One region of the Variovorax sp. EBFNA2 genome, then DNA from elsewhere that is predicted to be linked to it. Evidence: riboswitches for the same ligand, from Rfam matches in the RefSeq annotation. Region 1 holds a riboswitch; each other region holds the start of a gene.
What was found. Region 1 has a riboswitch for glycine ahead of RZE79_RS24205 (ABC transporter substrate-binding protein). Riboswitches for the same ligand answer to the same signal wherever they lie in the genome.

Region 1 (5,397 bases):
AGGAAGTCGGACTTGAGCTGCTCCAGCTTGTCGTCGGTGGCCCAGCCGAACCAGCCCTTCTCGCCATTGCCCGTGAGCGGCGCGAAGAACATCGGGTTCATGTTGTCGGCAATGCCCCAGCCGGTGATGAACAGGTTCCAGCCGCCGTTGGCAACCGGGTCTTTCTTGGCGCGGCGCGTGACCAGCGTGGGCCAGTCCATCGACTGCATGTCGACGTTGAAGCCGGCCTGCTTGAGCAGTTGCGCCATCACCGGTGGAAACTTGTTGAGCACCGCGAAATCGGCCGGGTACATCAGCACCACGGGCTTGCCGTCATAGCCTGCCTCCTTGAGCAGCGCCTTGGCCTTTTCGAACTGCGGCTTGCCGGTGAAGTAGCCGGTCTTGTCGGAGGCGAAGGCCGAGCCGCAGGGGTAGATGGACGCGCAGCCGTTGTACAGCTCCTTGTGCACCAGCTGGGCGCGCATCAGCGCCTCCTGGTTGATGGCCATGAAGGCGGCCTGCGCGATCTTCGGGTTGTCGAAGGGCGGAATCAGGTGGTTCAGGTGCAGCGCGAACGAGCCCTTCGACACGGGGCTGTCGAGCGTGATGGCGGGGTTGTTCTTGAGCGCGGTGTACTGCTCGGAGGGCACCCACTCGATCATGTCGACCTCGCCGTTGGCCAGCGCATTGGCCTGCGTTTGTGCGTCCTTCAGGACGATCCACTCCATGCGGTCGACGTACACGTTCTTGCCACCGGCCGTGCCCGACGGCGCCTCGGCGCGCGGCACGTACCTGGTGTTCTTCAGGTAGACGATCTTTTCGCCGGGGCGGTATTCGTCCTTCTTGAAGATGTAGGGGCCAGAGCCGGTGGCGTCGTCGATCTGCTTGTCGGCCGGCGTGGCGGCCACGCGCGCCGGCATGATGAAGGGCGGGTTCGACGACGGCTTGCTCAGCGCGTCGAGCACCATGCCGAAGGGCTCCTTGAAGACGAACCTGAAGCTGTTGGCATCGACCGCCTCGGTCTTGTCCAGGGCAGTGAACATCTTCTGGCCCAGCCCGTCGCGCTGGCCCCATCGCTTGAGCGAGGCGAGCACGTCTTCCGAGGTGACGGGCTTGCCGTCATGGAAGGCCAGGCCCTTGCGCAGCGTGAAGGTCCAGGTCTTGCCGTCGGCGCTGGTCGTGTACTTGTCGACCATCTGCGGGAGCACCTTGCCCTGGGCGTCCACGCCGAAGAGCGTGTCGTAGACCATGTAGCCGTGGTTGCGCGTGACGAAGGCAGTGGTCCAGATCGGGTCGAGGATCTTCAGGTCGGACTGCGGCACGAGGCGCAGCACCTTACCGGTGTCCTGCGCGAAGGAGGAGGCCGCTGCCGCGGCCAGCAAGGCGCCTGCGAACAGGGCTTTCAGTTGTCGTGTCTTCAGCATGGGTCAGTTCTCCGGTTGAAAAAAGAGGGGCGCGCGCGCGGGCAACGCCGGGGGCGCGGGCGTCGTGCGGCGGTGCGGGAAACAGGTCATGAAAATGAAAGGCTCCGGAGCGAACACGGACACACCGCGCGCATCGCGCGGCGTGCCCCTGCTGTCCTTTTGCCTGAGAGATTCACCCTGCACGCACATCGCGAGGGCTTGCCCCTTCGGCGGCTGCCCTCGATCCCCTGCAAGGGGGCCGGTCAGCGCTCTCCAGCGTTAGAAAAATCCAGTCTTGGGACCTGAGCGTTATGGGCTATCGCCTTCGGTAATGCACCAGCTCGACGCATCGAGCTAGGCATTTCTCCTGGATGCTTTCTTCAAAGCAGTTTGCGTGCCACGGGGTGGCATGGGCCGCGGCAGCGGGGTCATCGGGGTTTCTCCGACAGCGCCCCGGCCCGACCGGGCGACAATGGGGGGCTCCGGCGAAAGTCCATTTCGCCCAATGAAATTTCAGCCCTCTCGACAACCCAGAACCTACGGAAGCAAGCGCATGAGCACGAAGCAACCCACCATCGTCTACACCCTCACCGACGAGGCGCCGCTGCTGGCGACCTACGCCTTCCTGCCCATCGTGCGCGCCTTCACCGCGCCGGCCGGCATCAACGTGACGACGAGCGACATCTCGGTGGCCGCCCGCATCCTGGGCGAGTTCCCCGAGTTCCTGAGCGACGACCAGAAGGTGCCCGACAACCTGGCCGAACTGGGCAAGCTCACGCTGCGGCCTGACGCCAACATCATCAAGCTGCCCAACATCAGCGCCTCGGTGTCGCAGCTCAAGTCGGCCATCAAGGAACTGCAGGGCAAGGGCTACAAGATTCCCGACTATCCGGAGAACCCGACCTCGGACGAGGACAAGGACATCCGCGCGCGCTACAACAAGTGCACCGGCAGCGCCGTGAACCCCGTGCTGCGCGAAGGCAACTCCGACCGCCGCGCGCCCCGCGCCGTGAAGGAATACGCCCGCAAGAACCCGCACAGCATGGCCGAGTGGAGCCAGGCCTCGCGCTCGCACGTCTCGCACATGCACGGCGGCGACTTCTATCACGGCGAAAAGTCCATGACCCTGGACCGCGCGCGCAACGTCAAGATGGAGCTGATCACCAAGAGCGGCAAGACCATCGTGCTCAAGCCCAAGGTCGCCCTGCTCGACCGCGAAATCATCGACTCGATGTTCATGAGCAAGAAGGCCCTGCTGGCCTTCTATGAAAAGGAAATCGAAGACGCGCACAAGACCGGCGTCATGTTCTCGCTGCACGTCAAGGCGACCATGATGAAGGTCTCGCACCCCATCGTGTTCGGCCACTGCGTGAAGATCTTCTACAAGGAAGCCTTCGAGAAACACGGCAAGCTGTTCGACGAGCTGGGCATCAACGTCAACAACGGCATGGTCGACCTGTACAACAAGATCGCCACGCTGCCCCAGAGCACGCAGGACGAGATCAAGCGCGACCTGCACGCCTGCCACGAAGGCCGCCCCGAGCTGGCCATGGTCGACTCGGCCAAGGGCATCACCAACTTCCACTCGCCCAACGACGTGATCGTGGACGCCTCGATGCCCGCCATGATCCGCAACGGCGGCAAGATGTGGGGCGCCGACGGCCGCCTGAAGGACGTCAAGGCCGTGATGCCCGAATCGACCTTCGCCCGCATCTACCAGGAGATCATCAACTTCTGCAAGTGGCACGGCGCCTTCGACCCCAAGACCATGGGCACCGTGCCCAACGTCGGCCTCATGGCCCAGAAGGCCGAAGAGTACGGCTCGCATGACAAGACCTTCGAGATCGCCGAAGACGGCGTGGCCAACATCACCGACCTGGACACCGGCGAAGTGCTGATGAGCGAAGACGTCGAAAAGGGCGACATCTGGCGCATGTGCCAGGTCAAGGACGCCGCCATTCGCGACTGGGTGAAGCTGGCCGTCAACCGCGCACGCAACTCCGGCATGCCGGTCGTGTTCTGGCTCGACGCCTACCGCCCGCACGAGGCGCAGCTGATCACCAAGGTCAAGATGTACCTGCACGAGCACGACACCACGGGCCTGGACATCCAGATCATGAGCCAGGTGCGTGCCATGCGCTACACGCTGGAGCGCGTCGTGCGCGGCCTGGACACCATCAGCGCCACCGGCAACATCCTGCGCGACTACCTGACCGACCTGTTCCCCATCATGGAACTGGGTACCTCGGCCAAGATGCTGTCGATCGTGCCCCTGATGGCCGGCGGCGGCATGTACGAAACCGGCGCGGGCGGCTCGGCCCCCAAGCACGTGCAGCAGCTGGTGGAAGAAAACCACCTGCGCTGGGATTCGCTCGGCGAATTCCTCGCGCTGGCCGTGAGCCTGGAAGACCTGGGCCTGAAGACCGGCAACGCGCAAGCCAAGATCCTGTCCAAGACGCTCGACGCGGCCACGGGCCAGCTGCTCGACAACAACAAGAACCCGTCGCCCAAGACCGGTCAGCTCGACAACCGCGGCAGCCAGTTCTACCTGGCCATGTACTGGGCCCAGGAACTCGCCGCGCAGACCGAGGACAAGGACCTGCAAGCCAAGTTCAAGAAGCTCGCCGAGGCGCTCACCGCCAACGAGAAGAAGATCGTCGACGAACTCGCGGCCGTGCAGGGCAAGCCCGTGGACATCGGCGGCTACTACCTGGCCGACAAGGCCAAGTACGAAGCCGTGATGCGCCCCAGCCCCACGCTGAACGCGGTGCTGGCCCCGGCGGTCTGATCCCGCTGCGCCTGCGTCTTCCGGGTCTGTGCTGACCCGGAAGCCTTCCTACCAACGGCCTGTTGCTCGCGCGGCAGGCCGTTTGTTTTTGTGTTTGTCTTTGCGTCTGCCGCCGTGCAGCGCGAAACTAGACGTCGATTCCCCGCCCCACTCCACTGCAAGAGAAAAGAAAGGCAGGCCCCTCATGAAACTTCGTCTGCTTGCTGTTGCTGCTGCCGCTTCGACCCTGTTCGTGGCCTTTGGCAGCGCCCACGCCCAGAGCAACTGCGACACGCTGCGCGCCGAGATCGAAGCCAAGATCGCCGCGTCGGGCGTCACCAATTTCAGCGTCCTCACCGTCGATGCCGCCGCCACGGCGAGCGGCCAGATCGTGGGCAGCTGCGACCTCGGCACCAAGAAGATCGTCTACCAGCGCGAAGGCGGTACGGCCTCGCCGCCCCCCGCCTCCACGTCAGCCCCCGCGCCACGCGGCGAGCCCCTGCTCACCGAGTGCAAGGACGGCTCGGTGTCCATGGGCGGCACTTGCAAGCCCTGAGGATCGGCAACCCATGGCTTGGCCTGCCCTGCGCCTCTTCTTCGGCCTGCTGACCCTCGTGGCCATCGGCTGGCAGCTGACGATCCATGTCCGCATGGGCTTCAACGTCGTCAACTTCTTCAGCTTCTTCACCAACCTCTCGAACCTGTTCGCGGCGATCGTGCTGGTGCTCGGCGCGCGCCGCCTCTGGCAGCCGGCGTTTACAGGGCCCGACGAAGGGCTGCGCGCCATGTCGGCCGTGAACATGGTGGTGGTCGGCATCGTCTTCTCGCTGCTGCTGCGCGATGTCGACCTCGGCGCGCTGCGGCCGTGGATCAACACGCTGCTGCACCACGTGATGCCCTGCGTCGTGCTGCTCGACTGGCTGCTGCAACCACCGCGCAAGCGGCTCGGCAGCCGGCAGCTGCTGTGGATACTCGTCGTCCCGATGGTTTATCTGGCCTACACGCTGGTGCGCGGCAGCCGCATCGGCTGGTACCCCTACCCCTTCCTCAACCCCGCCAACGTGGGCGGCTACGGCGGCGTGGCTGTCTACGCAGCAGGCATCGCGCTGACCTTCGGGATGGCGGGATGGGGGTTGCTGGCGTTGGGGAACCGGCTGGGCCGGCGCGTCTGACGCGGCCACGCGCACGGCCTGCCTTTTTCTGCATTTCGCAGGATCAGGCAAAAACCTCGTTCGATCCGGATACCGC
Region 2 (5,397 bases), 2.6 Mb from region 1:
ATCGCGGCCGTGTCGTCGCCGGTGCGGATCGTCAGCGAGTCGAAGGCGGTGGTGTTCACCGGCTCGCGGCCCATCTGCGACAGGCCCCTGGCGAGGATGGCGGTGAGCACGGCCACGCGCTGGGCAATGCGCGTGAGGCCGTCGGGGCCGTGGTACACGGCGTACATGCTGGCGACCACGGCCGGCAGCACCTGCGCGGTGCAGATGTTGGAGGTGGCTTTCTCGCGGCGGATGTGCTGCTCGCGCGTCTGCAGCGCGAGGCGGTAGGCGGGCTGGCCGTGCGTGTCGACGCTCACGCCGACGAGGCGGCCGGGCAGTGAGCGCTTGAACGAATCGCGGCAGGCCAGGTAGGCGGCGTGCGGGCCGCCGTTGCACAGCGGCATGCCGAAGCGCTGCGTGGTGCCGCAGACGATGTCGGCATCGAACTCGCCGGGGGCGACCAAGAGAGTCAGCGCCAGCAGGTCGGCCGCGACGATGAAGGCGGCGTCGCACTGGTGTGCGTGGCCCGCGAGCGGGCGCAGGTCGTGCACGTGGCCGGTGGTGGCGGGGTACTGTGCGAGCACGCCGAAGAACTCGCCGCTCACCATCAGGTGCGGCAGCGTTTCCGACACGGTGCTCACCTTGACTTCGATGCCCAGCGGCGCGGCGCGCGTCTTGATGACCTCGATGGTCTGCGGGTGGCAATCACCCGACACCAGGAACACGTTGCTCTTGCTTTTCACGCTGCGCTTGGCGAGCGTCATGGCCTCGGCGGCTGCCGTGGCCTCGTCGAGCATCGAGGCGTTGGCGATGGCCATGCCCGTGAGGTCGCACACCATCGTCTGGAAGTTGAGCAGGGCTTCCATGCGGCCCTGCGAGATTTCGGCCTGGTAGGGCGTGTAGGCCGTGTACCAGGCGGGGTTCTCCAGGATGTTGCGCAGGATCACGCCCGGCGTGTGCGTGCCGTAGTAGCCCTGGCCGATGAAGCTCTTGAACACCTTGTTCTTCGACGCCAGCGTCTTCAGCTCGGCCAGCGCGTCGGCTTCGGTCACCGGCGCGGGCAGGCGCATCGGCTTCGCGCGGCGGATGGCCGCCGGCACGATGCCGTCGATGAGCTCCGCACGCGTTTCCGAGCCGATCACCGGCAGCATGCGCGCCTCGTCCGCTGCATCGATGCCGATGTGGCGGGCGAGAAATTCTTCGGCGTTCTCTAGTTCTTGCAAAGAGGGAAGGGCGGGAATCGGCATGGCGGTGAAGGCTCGGGGGGAAGGAACGAAGGTGCGAAGAAACTGCTGCGGTTCAGCGGATCAGGATTCGGCGGCGAACTTGTCGTAGGTGGCCGCGTCGAGCAGGGCGTCGAGCTGCGCGGGCTCGCTCAGCTTGACCTTGAAGAACCAGCCGGAGGCCAGCGGGTCGCTGTTGGCCAGCGACGGGTCGGCGCGCAGCGCTTCGTTCACTTCGGTGATCTCGCCCGACACGGGCATGAACACATCGGCGGCGGCCTTCACCGACTCGACCACACCGGCGACCTCGCCCTGTGCGAAGGTCTTGCCGACTTCGGGCAGGTCGACGAACACCACGTCGCCCAGCGCGTCCTGCGCATGCACGGTGATGCCGACGGTGGCGGCGCCGCCTTCAGCCGCCACCCATTCGTGGTCCTTGGTGTATTTGATGCTCATGAAAAAACTCCTCGTGGAAAAAATGGAATCGGGGTGCAGAGCCTAGCCGGGTCTGCGGTGTTCAGTGGCGGTCAGCCGCGGTAGTAGCGCGTCGGCACGAAAGGCATCGTCGACACCTCCATCGGCACCGGCTTGCCGCGCACGATGGCCTGCACGCGCGTGCCGGGCTCGGCAAAGGCAGCAGCCACGTAGCCCATGGCGACGCAGCGGTCGGCTGTGGGGCCGAGCAGGCCGCTGGTGACGGTGCCGATGTCCTGGCCTTCGAGCGATTGCAGCAGCGTGCCGTCGCGCACCGGAATGCGCTCCAGCGCCACGAGGCCGACGCGCTTGCGCGTGAGCGTCTCGTGGTCGGTGTGGCCGGCCGCACCCGAGGCGACGGCGGCCAGTTGGGCCAGCACCTTGGCCGCGCCCGGAAAGCCGCCTTCGCGCGCACCGCCGGCGCGGCGCACCTTCTGGATCGCCCAGTTAAGCGAGGCTTCGACCGGGGTGGTGGTGGTGTCGATGTCGTTGCCGTACAGGCACAGGCCGGCTTCGAGCCGCAGCGAGTTGCGCGCGCCCAGGCCGACAGGCTTCACTTCGGGCTGCGCGAGCAGCAGGCGGGCGAGGGCGTCGGCGTCCTTGCCGGCCACCGAGATCTCGAAGCCGTCTTCGCCGGTGTAGCCGCTGCGGGTGACGAAGGCGGGGATGCCGCCGATCTGCACCGCGCCGCCCGTCATGAACACGAAGCGCTCGATGCCGGGCGACAGGCGCGCCAGCGTGGCCGCAGCCTGCGGGCCCTGCAGCGCGAGCAAGGCGTGGTCGGGCAGGGGCTGCACCTCGCAGCGCGCGCCGATCTTCTGCTGGATGTGGGCGATGTCGGCCACCTTGCAGGCGCCGTTGACGATCACGAAGAGCGAACCGTGGCCTTCGTTGAAGAACATCAGGTCGTCGAGGATGCCGCCCTCGTCGTTCAGCAGCAGACCGTAGCGCTGCTTGCCGGCCGGCAGGTCGACCACGTCGACGGGCATCAGGGTTTCGAAGGCGGCGGCGGCGTCGGGGCCGACGAGGCGCAGCTGGCCCATGTGCGAGATGTCGAACAGGCCGGCCGCATCGCGCGTGTGCTTGTGCTCGGCCATCAGGCCGGCGGGGTACTGGACCGGCATCGAATAGCCGGCGAAAGGCACCATGCGCGCGCCGAGCTCCACGTGGAGGTCGTACAGCGGTGTCTTGAGAAGTTGGGCGTCGGAGGAAGCGGAAGAAGCAGCCACGGGGCACTCCAAAGGGGCAGTCGAAATCCATGGCTGCAACGCCACGGGCCACCCCTGCTGTCCGCTTTACCTGAGAGATTCGCCCCACGATCGGGGTTTGCTCCTTCGGTGGGCCGCATGCAATGCCACGGCCTCTCTCCAGCAAGGAAACGCCGGTGGTGGCCGGCGTCTTGTCAGTCCTTTTGCCTGAGCGTTCGGGGATCCCCTGCGCCTTCGGCGGCCCCGTCATGCGGGGCTCTCTCCTGACCCGGCGAGTGTAGTGGATCGCGGGGCCGGGGCTGGTGTCGAAGTGCTCGTGGGGGCCTCAGGTGTGGCAGCACCCCAGCGCCTCGGACGCCGGCAGTTCAGAGAGCGGCTTGGCGGAAGCGACCGCCACGGGAATGGCATCGGCCTCGCCATTCAGCACCAGATGCTTGAAGCGCTCCCAATCGAACAAGGTGCCGGGGTCGGTGCGGCGGTCCGGGTCCAGCTTGGCATGCGAGACCACGTGGGCGAGGTTGGGGTACTTGGCCCAGCAATGGCGAACGATGCGGGCCGTGATTTCGACTTGCCAAGGGGAGAACGGGTCGAGCTCCTGCTTGTTCACGACCTCGATGCCAAGCGACCAGTGGTTGACGCGCTTGGCGCCGTCGTTCACATCGGGATGCGAGGCCGCATTGCGCACGTGCCATGCCGCGAGCGCCTCCGGCACGCAGGCCCAGACGAGTTCGCCGTGCTGGTCCTCATCTTCATCGGGAACCAGCCAGTGGAACGAGGCGGCATCGGTCGGCTTTTTCATCACCGAGATGGCGCCGGCAGACGACCCACCGGCCGTTGCGTGAATGACCACCGTGGTGATGCCCATGATCGGATCGACCGATCGCTTCGTCGTGCACGTCGGCCAGTAGGGCTGCACGCCGGGGTACCACGGCTCGTTGAGGGAGACTTCGCCCGGTCGTTTCGACTTGGGAAGCGTGAAGTGATAGCTCTTCGGACTCGGCATGCTGAACCTCCTTGTTTTGGGAGTTGGGTTCTAGCAAGCAGCCCTGGGGGCCCGCGTCCCCTGGTTGAGGGATGGCGACCCGCAGCCGCCAGGTTCAGTGCACGGTTTCGGCCAGCGGCAGCAGCTTGTCGATGCGCTCGCGCAGCGAGTCGGCGCGCTCGGGGCCGGCGGCCTTCTCGATCTCGGAGAGCATCAGCGCAGCGATGGTCAGCATGGCCTCGCGGTCGCGCGCCTCGCGCAGGGCGTCGCGCATCTGGTTGGCGAAGCGCGGGTCGCGGCGCACGAACATGCGCTCGCAGATGTCGAACAGGAACATGCGCGTGGTGGCCAGCGAGCGCTTGCCGTCGAAGCTGTCGGCCGAGGTGGCGACCTGGATCGGCTCGGCGGTCGGAGCGGACGTGGGAACGGGCGGCGGTTGGACCGGCACCGGCCGCGCGTCCTGGAGGTAGCCGCGCTGCATCAGGCCCTGGATCGCCTGCTCGGCCTCGCCGCGGCTCGGGAAGAGCGGACTGAAGTCGGTCAGCGAGCGCCGCCCGTCGGCCATGAGCAGCAGGGCGCGCTCACGCTGGCTGAGCGTGCGCTGCCCGGCCTGGAGTTCGTCGCGGGCCTTCTCGGTCTTGGTGGGGAACATGGCAGCCACAGCTTTCGGAGGTCGAAGGCTGCAGCATCGTTGCAAGTGGTGACACCTTCGTGAACCATTTGCCTTACAGGGAAATGGCGGCGCGGATCAGTTGCCCGCGCTGTTTTCCTTGCGGATCAGCCAGCGCGTGCCCATGCGTTGCAGCTCGAGCGTCTTGCGGTCGGTTTCGGTCAGCGCATCGGCGCGATAGACCTGCCGGAACTCCGCGCTGGCCGACGTGCCCTGGATGCTGATCACCAGCCCCTCGATGCCCACGCTGATGCGCGACTTGCCCGTGATGCGGGCGCGCCGGTCGGCCTCCCAGCGTTCGCGGGTCTGGCCGCGCGCGGGGGTGAAGTCGGGCGCATAGGCGGCGAGGTAGCGCTCGACATCGCGCGCGGACCAGGCCGCCGCCCAGGCGCGCACCGCGGCTTCCACTTCAGCGAGATGGGCGACGGGGCTCGCGGCGACGACGGGTGCTGCCGCCGACGACGGCACAGGCGCGGCGGCCGGTGGGGCCGCGAGACCGGCCGTGGCCAGCAGGCCGATGGCTGCGAGGCTGCAACCTTGGGCGGCGATTCGATGCATGGCGTCCTTCTCCTTCCTCTTTCCTTCTTCTTGTCTGTCAGGCTCGACGTCGAAGCTTGCGTCGATTCTGGCAGTGAAAGAGGGCGCGCGCGGCGTTGAATGGCCCACGGATTTCGGTGGTCCGTTGTTCAGGCGTGTGCACAGGACACCGGGTACTTCTCTCCGCGAATGTCCCCCGCCTTCGGCTCCTCCTTGATTTCGCTGCGAGAAGCACCCAGTGTCCTGCGCACGAGAGGCGCGGGGTTGGGGTCAGGCCGCAGCAGCCTCGCCCGCCATCACCTGCACCGTGCGGTTGCGAAGCCG
Region 3 (5,397 bases), 2.1 Mb from region 1:
CGTCCGCCGCCGCGCGCAAGCGAACCTCCGGCCGGCGCTGACGTCTTACAGCCACCTCCTCAGACGACGACGCACGGGTCGGTACGCACCATGAAACTGTTTCCCACCGGCCATGCCACCCACCCGCAATGGCGCATGGCCGCCGGCCTCGTGCTGGCCCAGTTGCGCGCGCAGATGGCGCTGCCCGACTACGCGTCGAACCCGACGCTCGGGCTGCTCTACATCACCGACCACTACGCGAGCGAGGCGCAGGAAATCCTCGATCACCTGAGTGCCGAGCTGCCCGAGGTGACCGACTGGTCGGGCACCGTCGGCATCGGCGTGTCGGCCAACAACGCCGAGTACTTCGACGAGCCCGGCCTGAGCCTGATGCTGTGCGCGCTGCCCAGCGACCAGTACCGCGTGTTCTCGGGCGTGGCGCCGCTGGGCAGCTCTGAAATGAGCGGCTTCGAGGCGCACACCGCGCTCGTGCACGCCGACCCGGCCACGCCCGACCTGGGCGAGCTCATCGGCGAGATGGCGGGCCGCACCGACACCGGCTACCTGTTCGGCGGGCTCTCGTCCGGCCGCGGCGGCGCGCTGCAGTTCGCGGTCGGCGGCAACGGCAACATCCGCGGCCATGGCGCGGCGGGCGGTGTGTTCTCGGGCGGCCTGTCGGGCGTGGTGTTCGGCGAGGGTGTGCGGCTGGTGTCGCGCGTCACGCAAGGCTGCCAGCCGCTGCGCACGGGCGGTGCGCGCGAGCGCGAGATCACCGAGGCCGACGGCAACCTGCTGCTGTCGCTCGACGGCGAACCGGCGCTCGACGTGCTGCTGGCCGACCTGCAGGTGTCGCTCGACCGGCCGCAGGAAGCCATCGACGCAGTGCGCAACACGCTGGTCGGCCTGGCCGACGCGGGCAGCGACGGCCTGCGCCGCACCGGCGACCTGGGTGCCGACGTGCTGGTGCGCCACATCATCGGCCTCGATCCGACGCGCCGCGGCATCGCGATTGCCGACAACGCCGAAGCCGGCATGCGGCTGAGTTTCTGCCGCCGCAACGCGCAGGCGGCACGCGCCGACCTGATGCGCATCTGCGCCGAGATCCGCGAAGAGCTCGAGCCCGAAGAGCAGACGCTGGCCACCGCACGCGCCGTGGCGGCCGGCGAAGCCGAAGCCGCGCCGCATCCCGCGCGCCGCATCGCGGGCGCGGTGTACGTGAGCTGCTCGGGCCGCGGCGGTCCGCACTTCGGCGCACCGGGCGCCGAGCTGCAGATCGTGCGGCATGCGCTGGGCGACGTGCCGCTGGTCGGCTTCTTCGCCGCCGGCGAAATCGCGCGCCACCACCTGTACGGCTACACCGGCGTGCTGACGGTGTTCACTGCGCCGGACTGAGGTCCGGCGCCGGTCGCGTTCAGGCCGGCTGCAGTGCGCGTGGCGTTGGGGCCGGCATGCCGGCGAACGCGAAGTCGACCTCGGGTGCGAGCCCGCTCACGATGCGCGCGATCGACTTGCCCGAGCCGCAGGCGTGCGTCCATCCGAGCGTGCCGTGGCCCGTGTTGAGGAACAGGTTCGGCAGCTTGGTCTTGCCGATCAGCGGCACGTTGCTCGGCGTGGCCGGGCGCAGGCCGGTCCAGAACTGCGCGCGCTCGGTGTCGCCGGCGCCGGGGAAGAGTTCTTCGACGCGCCGCACGATGGCTTCGCAGCGCACGCGGTTCAGGTCGCGGTCGTAGCCGTTGAGTTCGGCCGTGCCGGCGATCCGCAGGCGGTCGCCCGATTCGGATGTGTAGCGCGAGAACACCAGCTTGTATTCGTCGTCGGTGAGCGAGACCTGGTGCGCCTTCGATGCGTCCTTCACGGGCAGCGTCACCGAGTAGCCCTTGGCCGGGTAGATCGGCAGGCGGATGCCCAGCGGCGCGGCGTACAGCGGGCTCAGCGAACCCATCGCGAGCACGAACGCATCGCCGCGGATGCGCTGGAAGCGGCCTTCGTTGTCGGTGGCCTCGATGTGGTCGATGCTGCCGCCGGCTTCGCGCAGCGCCGTCACGGTGTGGCTCATGAGGAACTTCACGCCGGCCGCTTCGGCCAGCTTCACGAGTTCGCGCGCGAAGCGGTTGGCGTCGCCCGATTCGTCTTCGGCGGTGTACGTGGCGCCGGCGAGTTGCGGGCGGATGTGGGCGAGGGCGGGTTCGATCTTGACGGCCTCGTCGGCCGAGATCACCAGGCGCTCGCAGCCCAGGGCGCGCATCTGCTCGGAAGGCTTGAGCGCGCCGTCGAATTCTTTCTGCGTCGTATAAAAGTGCAGGATGCCTTGCGTGCGCTGGTCATAGCTCAGGCCGGTGTCTCGACGCAATTGCTGCAACATTTCCCGGCTGTATGTACCGAGACGCACGATCTGTTCGATGTTGTGGCGGGTGCGCGCGGGGGTGCATTCACGCAAAAACTGCAGGCCCCAGAGCCACTGGCGCATGTCGGCGCGGATGCGAAAGAGCAGCGGCGCATCTTCCTTGCCGAGCCATTGCAGCACCTTCAGCGGCGCGCTCGGATTGGCCCACGGTTCGGCATGGCTGACCGAGATCTGGCCGCCGTTGGCGAAGCTGGTTTCGGCGGCCGGGGTGGCCTGCCGGTCGATCACGGTCACCTCGTGACCGAGTTGCTGGAGGTAGTAGGCCGACGTCACGCCGAGCAGGCCGGCGCCGAGAACGATCACACGCATTGCAAGTACCTTTGAGTTTGCAGCGCTTGAACGGCGGGCGTGGAGTGCTATTGAATGAATAGCAAGCAACCGGACGACCGCTGTCCAAGTTGCCGCTCCCCCTGTCCTCGGTACCTGAGAGATTCACCCTGCTGCACCCGCAGCGGGTTTGCTCCTTCGGTGCGCCACATGGCGTGGCGGCTCTCCAGACGGCTGTATCGATGAGTGCAGTACTGACCCCTTGCCGATGTTCCTTGTTTGCACCTGGAACTTCGTCGGGCCGACCTGAGCGTTTATGGGAGTTTGCGCCTTCGGTAGGGCCTCCGTGAGGCCCGCTCTCCTGCAATTGTTGGGGATTGTAGACGGGGCCTCTGACCGGGCCAAGTCCTGTACATAGGCACGTCACGCCGATGGGATAATTGACTGTTAATTTCGCGTAAAGCAAACTTTTTTCTACAGGCGGGGGACTTCATGATCCTGGTTACCGGCGGCGCAGGCTTCATTGGCGCCAATTTCGTGCTCGACTGGATCGCGCAGGGCGACGAGCCCGTCGTGAACCTCGACAAGCTGACCTACGCAGGCAACCTCGAGACCCTCGCGTCGCTCAAGGGCAACGCGAACCACGTCTTCGTGCAAGGCGACATCGGTGACAGCGCACTGCTCGATCGCCTGCTGGCCGAGCACAAACCCCGCGCAGTCGTGAACTTTGCCGCGGAATCGCACGTCGATCGCTCGATCCACGGCCCCGAAGACTTCGTGCAGACCAACGTGCTCGGCACCTTCCGCCTGCTTGAATCGGTGCGCGGTTACTGGAATGCGCTGCCGGCCGACCAGAAGGCGGCCTTTCGCTTCCTGCACGTGTCGACCGACGAGGTCTACGGCTCGCTCTCCAAGACCGACCCGGCCTTCACCGAAGAGAACAAGTACGAGCCCAACAGCCCGTACTCGGCCAGCAAGGCCGCCAGCGACCACCTCGTGCGCGCCTGGCACCACACCTACGGCCTGCCGGTGGTCACCACCAACTGCTCGAACAACTACGGCCCGTTCCACTTCCCCGAGAAGCTGATCCCGCTGATGATCGTCAACGCACTGGCCGGCAAGAACCTGCCCGTGTACGGCGACGGCATGCAGGTGCGCGACTGGCTCTACGTGAAGGACCACTGCAGCGCCATCCGCCGCGTGCTCGAAGCCGGCCGGCTTGGTGAAACCTACAACGTCGGCGGCTGGAACGAGAAGCCCAACATCGAGATCGTCAACACCGTGTGTGCGCTGCTCGACGAGCTGAGCCCGCGCGCCGACGGCAAGCCGTACAAGGAACAGATCACCTACGTCACGGACCGCCCGGGCCATGACCGCCGCTACGCCATCGATGCACGCAAGCTCGAGGCCGAGCTTGGCTGGAAGCCCGCCGAGACCTTCGACACCGGTATTCGCAAGACCGTCGAGTGGTACCTCGCGAACGGCGAGTGGGTGCGCAACGTGCAAAGCGGCGCATACCGCGAGTGGGTCGAAAAGCAATACGACGCCACGACGGCGAAGGCCGGCGCATGAAGCTGCTGCTGCTTGGCAAGGGCGGACAGGTCGGCTGGGAGCTGCAGCGCAGCCTCGCGCCGCTCGGCGAACTGGTCGCGCTGGATTTCGACAGCACCGACTTCCACGCCGACTTCAGCCGTCCCGAGCAGCTGGCCGAGACGGTGCGGGCCGTGCGTCCTGACGTCATCGTCAATGCCGCCGCGCACACCGCCGTCGACAAGGCCGAAAGCGAGCCCGACTTTGCGCGCAAGCTCAACGCCACCTCGCCCGGCGTGGTGGCCGAGGCCGCGCAGCAGATCGGCGCGCTGATGGTGCATTACTCCACCGACTACGTTTTCGACGGCAGTGGCACCAAGCCCTGGAAGGAAGACGACGCGACCGGCCCGCTCAGCGTGTACGGCCAGACCAAGCTCGAAGGCGAGCAACTGGTCGCCAAGCATTGCGCGAAGCACCTGATCTTCCGCACGAGTTGGGTCTACGCCGCACGCGGCGGCAACTTCGCCAAGACCATGCTGCGCCTGGCCAAGGAGCGCGACAAGCTCACGGTCATTGACGACCAGTTCGGCGCACCGACCGGCGCGGAGTTGCTGGCCGACATCACGGCGCACGCCATCCGCGCCACGCTGCAAGACCCGACCAAGGCCGGGCTGTACCACGCCATTGCAGGCGGCGAGACCAGCTGGCATGGCTACGCGCGCTTCGTGCTCGAGATGGCCCAGCAGGCTGGCGTCGAACTCAAGGCCGGCCCGCAGGCCGTGGAAGCCGTGCCCACCAGCGCCTTCCCGACACCCGCGGCGCGCCCGCACAACTCGCGGCTCGACACCACCAAGCTGCAGACCACCTTCGGCCTGCGCCTGCCGCCCTGGCAGGAAGGCGTCGCGCGCATGCTGCGCGAGACGCTCTGACGCCCGACTGATTTTTCCGGCTCCCTACAGAAGAAAACCCCCATGACGCAACGCAAAGGCATCATCCTCGCCGGTGGCTCCGGCACCCGCCTGCACCCGGCCACGCTCGCCATGAGCAAGCAGCTCCTGCCGGTGTACGACAAGCCGATGATCTATTACCCGCTGAGCACCCTGATGCTCGGCGGCATGCGCGACATCCTGATCATCAGCACGCCGCAGGACACGCCGCGCTTCCAGCAGCTGCTGGGTGATGGCAGCCAGTGGGGCATGAACCTGCAGTACGCGGTG

Region 2: another riboswitch for glycine. It lies ahead of gcvT (glycine cleavage system aminomethyltransferase GcvT); the one in region 1 lies ahead of RZE79_RS24205 (ABC transporter substrate-binding protein).
Region 3: another riboswitch for glycine. It lies ahead of RZE79_RS03435 (D-amino acid dehydrogenase); the one in region 1 lies ahead of RZE79_RS24205 (ABC transporter substrate-binding protein).

The regions. Positions count from the first base shown of each region.
Region 1 covers NZ_CP138496.1:5,154,347-5,159,743, forward strand. Annotated here, with positions in the region: gene RZE79_RS24205 (ABC transporter substrate-binding protein) at 1-1,403, opposite strand, end outside; glycine riboswitch at 1,545-1,669, opposite strand; gene RZE79_RS24210 (NADP-dependent isocitrate dehydrogenase) at 1,936-4,170, shown strand; gene RZE79_RS24215 (DUF1161 domain-containing protein) at 4,355-4,705, shown strand; gene RZE79_RS24220 (Pr6Pr family membrane protein) at 4,719-5,321, shown strand.
Region 2 covers NZ_CP138496.1:2,568,569-2,573,965, forward strand. Annotated here, with positions in the region: gene gcvP (aminomethyl-transferring glycine dehydrogenase) at 1-1,226, opposite strand, end outside; gene gcvH (glycine cleavage system protein GcvH) at 1,287-1,658, opposite strand; gene gcvT (glycine cleavage system aminomethyltransferase GcvT) at 1,730-2,905, opposite strand; glycine riboswitch at 2,953-3,057, opposite strand; glycine riboswitch at 3,070-3,160, opposite strand; gene RZE79_RS11990 (N-acetylmuramoyl-L-alanine amidase) at 3,210-3,887, opposite strand; gene RZE79_RS11995 (hypothetical protein) at 3,982-4,518, opposite strand; gene RZE79_RS12000 (hypothetical protein) at 4,615-5,094, opposite strand; gene RZE79_RS12005 (MFS transporter) at 5,344-5,397, opposite strand, start outside.
Region 3 covers NZ_CP138496.1:772,597-777,993, forward strand. Annotated here, with positions in the region: gene RZE79_RS03425 (PhaM family polyhydroxyalkanoate granule multifunctional regulatory protein) at 1-41, shown strand, start outside; gene RZE79_RS03430 (FIST C-terminal domain-containing protein) at 91-1,371, shown strand; gene RZE79_RS03435 (D-amino acid dehydrogenase) at 1,391-2,692, opposite strand; glycine riboswitch at 2,784-2,890, opposite strand; glycine riboswitch at 2,935-3,024, opposite strand; gene rfbB (dTDP-glucose 4,6-dehydratase) at 3,143-4,222, shown strand; gene rfbD (dTDP-4-dehydrorhamnose reductase) at 4,219-5,109, shown strand; gene rfbA (glucose-1-phosphate thymidylyltransferase RfbA) at 5,152-5,397, shown strand, end outside.